Regions from separate parts of the Fictibacillus sp. 7GRE50 genome, predicted to be linked through region 1. Evidence: riboswitches for the same ligand, from Rfam matches in the RefSeq annotation. Region 1 holds a riboswitch; the other holds the start of a gene.

Region 1 (4,353 bases):
GTAAGTGAATAATACTTCCGCCTTGGCCCCGCCGTTGATTTTTTTAGCGTCGTCGTAACAAGTTCTTCTTTTTGCATTCGTATTAATAGTGGATAGATCGTTCCCTCACTCGTCTGTTGAAATCCGTATGTCTCAAGCTTTTCAGCTAACTCATAGCCATAGACTTCTCCTTCGTTGATGATGGCTAAAAGGCAGCCGTCGAGAATTCCTTTTAACATTTGAGTGTTCGACATGTGCTACACCTCATTTCACTATCTTGTATTACAAGAGTTATAGATAAAAAAAGAATGTCTTGCATAACAAGATATACCATTAGTATATGCGGCACTAACTTGTAATGCAAGGCATTTGTGTTAATTTGTTCCAAAAATTATTTTTTCTTATTCATGAGCTCCACCACGTGAGGTTTGGGCTCCCAACAATTGAACTGATAGTCTGGTTTCGTCTCATACCCTAAACGCACGCAGTGATAGCGCATCCCTTGATTCGTTTTTTCAGGTTTAAAATTTATACAAGTCGCGCAGCAATGGTATTTATTTTTGTACATGGAAGCCGTCCTCCTCTATCTGTCAGTAAAATAACTTTTTATAATCGCCATATACTCTCTAACGTGAGCTTGTGGGACAGAAGAAATTCTCAACGGTGAGCCAAGTCCCTCTGCCTCAATGCCAACACGCTTTGCGATCATCTTTGTTCGGAAAAGATGGAAGGCACTCGTTACAATAAGCAGTTGGTCGTTCGGTTGTATCATTTCCTTTGTATATAATAAGTTTTCGTATGTACTCGTAGCTTTTTCCTCAATCTGAATGGTGTCCGCTTCAATTCCATTCTCAACGAGATAATTTTTCATGATAGATCCTTCGCTCGTCGTTTTACCAAATCCAAGACCACCGCTTACGATGAAGATAACATTTGGATGTTCCTTTGCGTACGCGAGAGCTTGATCTAGCCGACCTTTTAGGACAGCACCTGGTCGATTGTTCTTCGTTCCGCCACCAAGTACGAGGATCGAATCTATCTTGGAGGAAACCTTCTCAGGATCAGTGTTGGCAGATGTAAGAATAAGAGTTTCTAGCGTTGCTGCAAATAGAATGGTTGTAATTAGGACGGTCAGCGTCGTTTTTTTGTACGTTTTAAATAGTTTCATAGCTGTGTTGTAACGGAAGAAAAGGATGAAGAAAAATGCACCTAACAAGAAGAAAACCGCAAGACCCATATCCATGTTGGTCGTTTGAAGCAGCATGGCCGTTGCGTATACAGCAAAGAGGATCCCAAGTGTTAGAAATAGTTTTTTCATAGTGTTGTCTCCGTTCATAGATTTTCTATATTCTAGGATATCAGAAAAAGGAAAAGAGCGGAGAATGAAGATTCCGCTCTTTTAATAAGTTATTATTTTTTATTTATATCAGACTCTTGAATTTCTTTTTGAATGGCTGAAGAAATGTCCGCTTTCTTTTGCTCGGAAGAACGTGTCGCATCCGTGCTCATGTTCTCGGTCTTTTTATTTACTGCTTCGTTCTTTCTTTTCGTTATTTCTGCGAGTTCTTGTTTATAATGCGTTTCTAGTTCTTTTTTCTTGTCTTGAATGATCTTTTCTTTGTTAGAATCCAAATCCTTCTTGGCATCCGCAACAATTCCTTTTATCGCTACATTCACATTCTTAAGCAAGTCATTCTTCTCTTTGTTTAACTCACTCTCGATCTCAGATTGGTATGTATATTCCATAATCTTATTATATAAGTCGTTTGCAAGATTTGGATTTGCTGCATACGCAGATGTAGTACCTACACCAAGTGCAATCGTAGTCGCTAAAACTATCTTCGGCCATTTCTTAGTTGTCTTTTTCTTCGTACTGAATTTTTCTTTGCGTGAAATTTCCATAATAAATACCCCTTCCTTTATCTAGAGAACAAATAAAGAAAGCGGTCGGTTGCGCTACTAGCTTCAGTTATTCCAAGCGCCCACATACAGAATAACCTTCACAGCTCCACACTTATCTAATTATATTCTGATATAAAATTACCACCAGCCACATTCTCTGTAAATGGGTATTTAGTAAGATATTACTATAAATTGTTTTTTTAGTATTTTATTGTAGAAAAGAAGATGGTGCTGAAGGTGAGAAATGAAAGAAGACAATGTCCACCGAGTGTGGACATTGTCTTCTAGAATGTATTTGTCTGGGGTCTGACCCCCTTTGTGAAACTTCCCACAATGTAGGCAATCAAGGAAAGTACGATTGGCAGCACTACTGTGTGCATGCCCCAAAGATTTGGATAGTTAAGATGTAGGAACATATAGGATCCTACCCCTACGATCAGAGAGGCAATCGCTCCGTTCGCATTTCCTCTTTTCCAATATAACCCCAATACGATTGGCCATATGAAGGCAGCTTCTAGTCCTCCGAAGGCAAACAGATTCAGCCAGATCAACAAGTCAGGCGGGTTAATCGCCATTGCGAATACGCTCAGTCCAACAACCGCTGTTATCCCAAAGCTCAATTTTTTTACAAATTGCTCTTCAGCATCTGGTTTGATGTAATTAATATACACGTCCTTAATAATTGCAGAACTTACGAGTAAGAGCACTGAGTCCACCGTTGACATGACTGCAGCTAAAGGCGCTGCCAACACGATACCGGCTAACCACCCTGGCAATACTTCGAGTGCTAAAAGCGGCATCACTTTATCCGGCACTTCAATTCCCGGTAGCACGACTCTTCCGAATACACCAGCTAGATGCATACCTAGCATGATGAACCCCACAACAAACGTTCCGATGATCATCGCCCGATGCATCGCTTTTGCATTTCTGTAGCTCATCGCTCTCACCGATATTTGCGGCAATCCTACGACTCCAACACCAACCAAGATCCAAAACGATGATACATAGAGAGGAGTAAGCGATTGATCAGAACCATAAGGCGAAATAAGATTCGGGTTCTCCGCTCGCAACTCGCTCATGATGTTCTCGATACCCCCACCTGCGATAATCGTACCGGCCAATATGATGACGGTTCCGATTACCATGACGACACCTTGTATTGCATCTGTGATTACAACCGCACGAAAGCCGCCGGCAATCACATACACGAGGACAGAGCCAGAGAAGATGAAAAGCGCTGTCGTATAGGAAACTCCGGTAAACGATTCGATCAACCGTCCCCCGCCTACCCATTGAGCGGCCATTGCAGAAAATAGGAAGACCACAATGCTTATTGCAGATAAAATAACGACCCACTTGCTTTCATATCGTGCTTTTAGAAAATCTATCAGTGTAACTGCGTTAATCTTTCGTGCAACGATAGCAAACTTTTTACCAAGCACAGCAAGGGTGAAGTATCCTGTCACAAGCTGCGCCATAGCAAGTAGCACCCAACCAAGTCCTAATTGATAGGCTGCACCAGGTCCACCGATAAAACTCGACGCACTTCCGTATGTCGCTACCATCGTCATCGCAAGAACAAATCCACCAAGTTCTCTGCCTGCTAAGAAGTAATCTTGTAAAAATGACGATCCGTTTCTAATGTGCCGAGATGTATAAATCCCTACAAAGAACACTGAGATCAAAAAGATTACTAAAGGAAGAATCACATCCCAATTCATCGGACATCTCCCTCCTCATTCTCCTTCGTTTCATCAAGTTCAAACGGAACCTCTTTAAAGAAGAACTTCACCATAATCCAAACTAAAATTGTAAAAACAACAAATCCTACGATACAGCTATAAAAAAACCATGATGGAAAGCCAAGTATGTATGTGTATTCTTTAATAGGACGTCCGCCTAGACCGTATGCAAACGCATACCACCAAATAAAGTTCAAAATGGCAAGCACTGTACCCATGATGGCTTCTCTATTCGATACACGATACCGCCAGTCTGTTCCCTTTTTCATATCCTTAACCCCCTGGAGTTTCAGTACAAAATATAAGTCCACTCATTACTATGGCAAATTCATTTCTCGTTGTCGAGCCCTTCGACGATTATAAAATTTTCTATTTCTTCTCATGATATCCCTGTTTCAGTATGTGTAAAAGTAAAAACGAGCACCATTATCGGTACTCGTTTAAGTCATTTATTGAAGAGGTGGCTGTGTTTGAGTAGACGGAGCGTATGCACCAAGCATACTCGTCATATCTTGTTGGTTCAGTTGAGGAATTTGGTAGTAATGATTTTTATTCTGCCAGATAGACAATTCGTATGCCATCTCGATCCAGTTCGGAATTCCATCTGCTAATACGCGTCTAAGCACTGGGTTTGTAACTTCAAGTGTAGCCATACCTCTTAGAGAAGCATTCGATTTCAAAGTTCCTAGAATTAAAGTCGAAACGGATTGATCGTTTAATTCTGTAA
Region 2 (4,353 bases), on a different contig from region 1:
ATAAAACATTTCCATTTTTCATTGAGGATGTTAAGTATGAGCTAAAAAAATTTGTTGTTAACCAGAACGAGTTTAAAGAACTTGTCACTGCAGAAGAAAAGCTCTATAAGGTGCAGATTGGGGCATTCACATCTAGAGAGAATGCCGAAAACCTTTCTCGAAAAGCTAAATCTGCAGGATTTGCTGTTCATATTGATTACTCCTAGAAACAATCAATGCGAAAACAGCCTCGAGAGTAGTTGATTTTCATTCCAGGTAATAGTAAATAAGACAAAAATACTTGCCTCTTAAGTAAGGCAGGTATTTTTTTCTAGTATAAAAAGAACGTTTGTTCGCATATAATATAAAAAAGGAGGTTGCTTCATGACTAACTTATTAATGAGATGCATTCAAGAACGGGTTGGAATAGAAATGATCTACCTCTCGCAAAAAGGTGATATCTCGCACCGTTTTGTAATTCCATACTCTTTCGACGGTCATACAATAAAGGGATACTGCTCGGCAAAAAAGCAGATTCGAAGTTTTCACATAAGAAACATATTATCCGTACATTCACGTTTTTTGTCTTCTTGAGATTGGGGGGATTGTCGTGCAATATGGAAGCGAAGAAGAGCGTTCGCTTATTGAAAAATTTGTGATGTATCCGATTTTACTTACAGTGTTTAATCGCGATCTGCAGATTATTTGCGGCTCTCCATTTAAATTGAGACAGCCATACGTTGCATTAGTAGAACAAATTATGAATCAAATCAGCAAAGATCTATTTGATGTACGAATTGAATTGAGAAAAAGAAGAATTAAAGTTATGGATGCACGCCGTGAGGAAGATATTACAGAATATGAAATCTTTATTAGGGGTTATCGTGAAATTATGAGGTTTCCAAACATTCATCTAAAAAACAAAGCAGAAACACTTATGCTTTCTTATCTACAAGTGACCGTAGAATAATGGATAAAGCATGCCAGTTTCATTTTCGATAACATCTGTATACAATGAACGTATTGCAGAAACATAAGATGATGATAATAGGATTAGAATTTGAATTGAGGAACCTTATGGAACACTTTATCCAGCTAGCTAGACAATTGAACAGAGAAATAATGATTGAAAGCCGCAGCCCATTTGATCCGGTATGTCCGGTGAATACACCACACCCTTGGCAGATGCTGGGCTGTGGGAACTATGCAGCTGTGTTTTCACATCCTGATCATCCAGCATATGTAGTTAAGATTTACGGCAGGGATGAGCATGGATTATTAGAGGAAAAAAAGGTTTATGATCGACTAGGAACACACCCTGGATTTTCTGTTTGTTATTATTCCGAACAACGTTTTTTAATCTTAAAACGTATTGAAGGAATGACTCTGTACGACTGTGTGCATAAAGGTGTAAAAATTCCTGAAAATGTGATTTATGACATCGATGAAGCAGTGAGGCATGCAAAAGACAAAGGATTGTTTCCTAACGATGTACATGGAAAAAATGTCATGATATCCAATAATAGAGGAATTATTGTAGACGTATCTGATTTTAGCCGATACGAAACTTGCAGGAAATGGAAAGATTTAAGGAAAGCTTATTTTACATTTTACAAGAAAACGCTGTATTACTTTCCAATAAAGATTCCTTATATTGTTTTGAATGGAGTAAGGATTGGGTATAGGTACTATAGAAAGTTAAAAATATCCAAAAAACAAAGCCTAAAATAATAGGATTAAAGAACTATTAAAATCATTGGCACAAATTACCTTAGTAGGATATAATAACTATAAATCAATAAAAACCTTTGTTATTAAGGGCAAACCAGTTGAAAAGCTGGGACGCAAAGCTATGGGCCTAAAGTATGGTGAACATGCAATGGCAGCCGGTTGCCAAAGGGAAACGGACTCGTGTTTAGACACAAGCGTTTCTATGAAGCTTTATTCTCATATTTTGTAGTTTCTCTGCAGGAATAATGTGTTCATAGAGGTTAAAAGTATCTAAAACATAAATTGAAGCCATTCCCTTTATTAGGTGATGGCTTTTTGTATGTAATTTTTGAGGGATTTGAGGGGTTGTAGAATGGAAAACTTCCAACTAGACTTACGCGCACTCAAAAAAAACTTGTTACCAGAATTTATGAAGTCTATTCCAGCCATGATACATACACACAAAGAACATCTAAGAAAAAATGAAGACTTTCATACGTTTCTAAACGGTTTTGTTGAGCAATACGAGAAGATACTAGAGAAATTTTTACGCGGGATTGTGCATGCAGTGTTTTTAGAAGAAGAACGATTCAAATCCTTTTTAAAACAAGGAGAGCAGAAAGCGTTTCGATCAGGTATTCATTTTTTAAGGCATCAACGAATTCCTCATCAAGCACTTGCGTGTTTTACAACGAGTATTAGTGAATCCGTTTTATTTGAAGTGAAAAAAGCAACGTCCAACGAGCCGTTAGTTATACAACTATTTATGTTAGATCGCTGGAACCGGATTTCTCACCATGCTGTTACAGGGTTTCTAAGCGGTTTCTCTTCTCAACAGTTTAAAGATCTTAAGGAGATTAGCATTCGTGATCCATTAACAAATCTGTATAATCGTCGCTACTTTTATGATTGTTTAGAAAAGGAGCTAGAAAAGGCAAATAGACTTAAGCTTCCTCTTACACTTGTCATGTTTGATATCAATAACTTTAAATTAATCAATGACGAGCTAGGGCATCACGCGGGTGACGAGATACTTCAGCAGATCGCAGAACTTTCAAAGCGACTAAAATTGTTCTCTGGATTTAGATTCGGTGGAGATGAATTTGTTTTTCTCTTACCAGGAATTACTGAAGATGAAGCATACATCTTAACTGAAAAACTAGAAAGTCAGCTTATCGTTTGGAATGAATCCATCTCATTGGCATATGGTGCAATAGAATTACTTGCAGATGCATGTGAAAACATAGACTATTACCTGCAGCTTGCTGATGAGCGTATGTACACGAACAAAAGAGCTAGAAGTGAGAATAAATCACTGATTTGATCATGTAAAATAATGGGCCTTTCTGCTATGTTTTTCGCAGATCGTATAACGTAAAGGAAGTTGAATGCATGAAAGATTCATTTACGATTACGGAACACCGTTCTGAAACCATATCATCTTTGTTACGGTGGTTCTTTTTAATTCTTTGCATACCTGTTTTTTATTATCAACCTATATCAAGCGTTTTGAATTATGAAACGGAAACTTTTCCGATCCTTTTTATAATCGGCATTATATATATGACATCCACACAAATTGTATTACACCGATTGCCAGAGACGTCACTGTACTACCGTGTTTTTACAAGAGGTGGAATTGTTTTTGATTGTCTTGCTTATGCATGGTTGATGCAGCTTACTGGTGGAGCTGATAGTGCGTTTGTTGCTGTTGGTTACCTAATCGTTATCCATGCTGCTCTGTATTGGAGGTTAAAGGGCGCTTTTATAGTAGGAACAGTGAGTTTTACCATTCTCTGTTACTTTTTTATAAGAGATAGTGGGTATATGAACACGCTCTCTTCCTTTGAATTTTTAATGAAGAGCATCTTCTTATGGTTGATCGCTTTTTACGGCGGTGTGATTGCCTCAAAAGAAAGACAATATTATTTCGAGAAGAATATGTATCAGCTTCAATCTGAACAAGACTATTTAACAGGTTTGCTGAATCATCGGAAATTTCAAGAGGACGTATTGGAAAAAACAAAACAGAATAAACCTTTTACACTTGTATTATGTGATATTGATCGGTTTAAAATGTTTAACGATCAGCACGGCCATTTAATTGGTGATGAGGTGCTCAAGCTTGTAGGTGCAACGTTTAAACGTTTCATTTCTTTAAAAGAAGGAGAAGCTTATCGTTACGGTGGAGAAGAGTTCGCCTGGATTCTCCATACTACATGCAGAACAGAAGTGAAAAATACGATTGAAACGATCAATAAGCATTTAGAAACCTTTCCATATATATCAGGTGATAATGAGTTACCTGTTACACTTAGTTATGGCATTGCGAGTTATGTAGAAGGTGAGAAGCCTTCGCAAATGATTCATAGAGCTGATGTGCTGCTATACGAGGCAAAGGCGGCAGGAAGAAATACGTTAAAATTGGATACGGTCACAATGGAGGAAAATCAGCTATCAATATAGCGGTTTTCCTTTTTTATGTTTTTCGTTCCTTGGTGCACTCTCGTCTACCCGAAATGATGGTATCTGCCTTTTACAAATATTATTCGTTTACGTAACTATCCTATAACTACCAGGAGGATGTGCTTCTTTTTAAAGGTCGTAGCCTTTGATGTCATAGTAGATTATGAGATAATGAAGTTAGAATTCAAGTGCGGAACA

The links. Region 1 has a riboswitch for cyclic di-GMP ahead of IHV12_RS05175 (hypothetical protein). Riboswitches for the same ligand answer to the same signal wherever they lie in the genome.
Region 2: linked by a shared signal. The riboswitch ahead of IHV12_RS14825 (GGDEF domain-containing protein) and the one ahead of IHV12_RS05175 (hypothetical protein) in region 1 are both predicted to bind cyclic di-GMP.

What each region holds. Positions count from the first base shown of each region.
Region 1 is NZ_JACZDW010000001.1:1,064,447-1,068,799, forward strand. It holds gene IHV12_RS05165 (PadR family transcriptional regulator) at 1-233, opposite strand, end outside; gene IHV12_RS05170 (YdcF family protein) at 563-1,297, opposite strand; gene IHV12_RS05175 (hypothetical protein) at 1,390-1,881, opposite strand; cyclic di-GMP riboswitch class II at 1,916-1,998, opposite strand; gene panF (sodium/pantothenate symporter) at 2,166-3,605, opposite strand; gene IHV12_RS05185 (YhdT family protein) at 3,602-3,895, opposite strand; gene IHV12_RS05190 (spore coat protein) at 4,076-4,353, opposite strand, start outside.
Region 2 is NZ_JACZDW010000003.1:717,092-721,444, reverse strand. It holds gene IHV12_RS14845 (N-acetylmuramoyl-L-alanine amidase) at 1-206, shown strand, start outside; gene IHV12_RS14840 (hypothetical protein) at 364-573, shown strand; gene IHV12_RS14835 (hypothetical protein) at 590-949, shown strand; gene IHV12_RS14830 (serine/threonine protein kinase) at 1,057-1,710, shown strand; cyclic di-GMP riboswitch class I at 1,789-1,877, shown strand; gene IHV12_RS14825 (GGDEF domain-containing protein) at 2,063-3,013, shown strand; gene IHV12_RS14820 (GGDEF domain-containing protein) at 3,082-4,155, shown strand.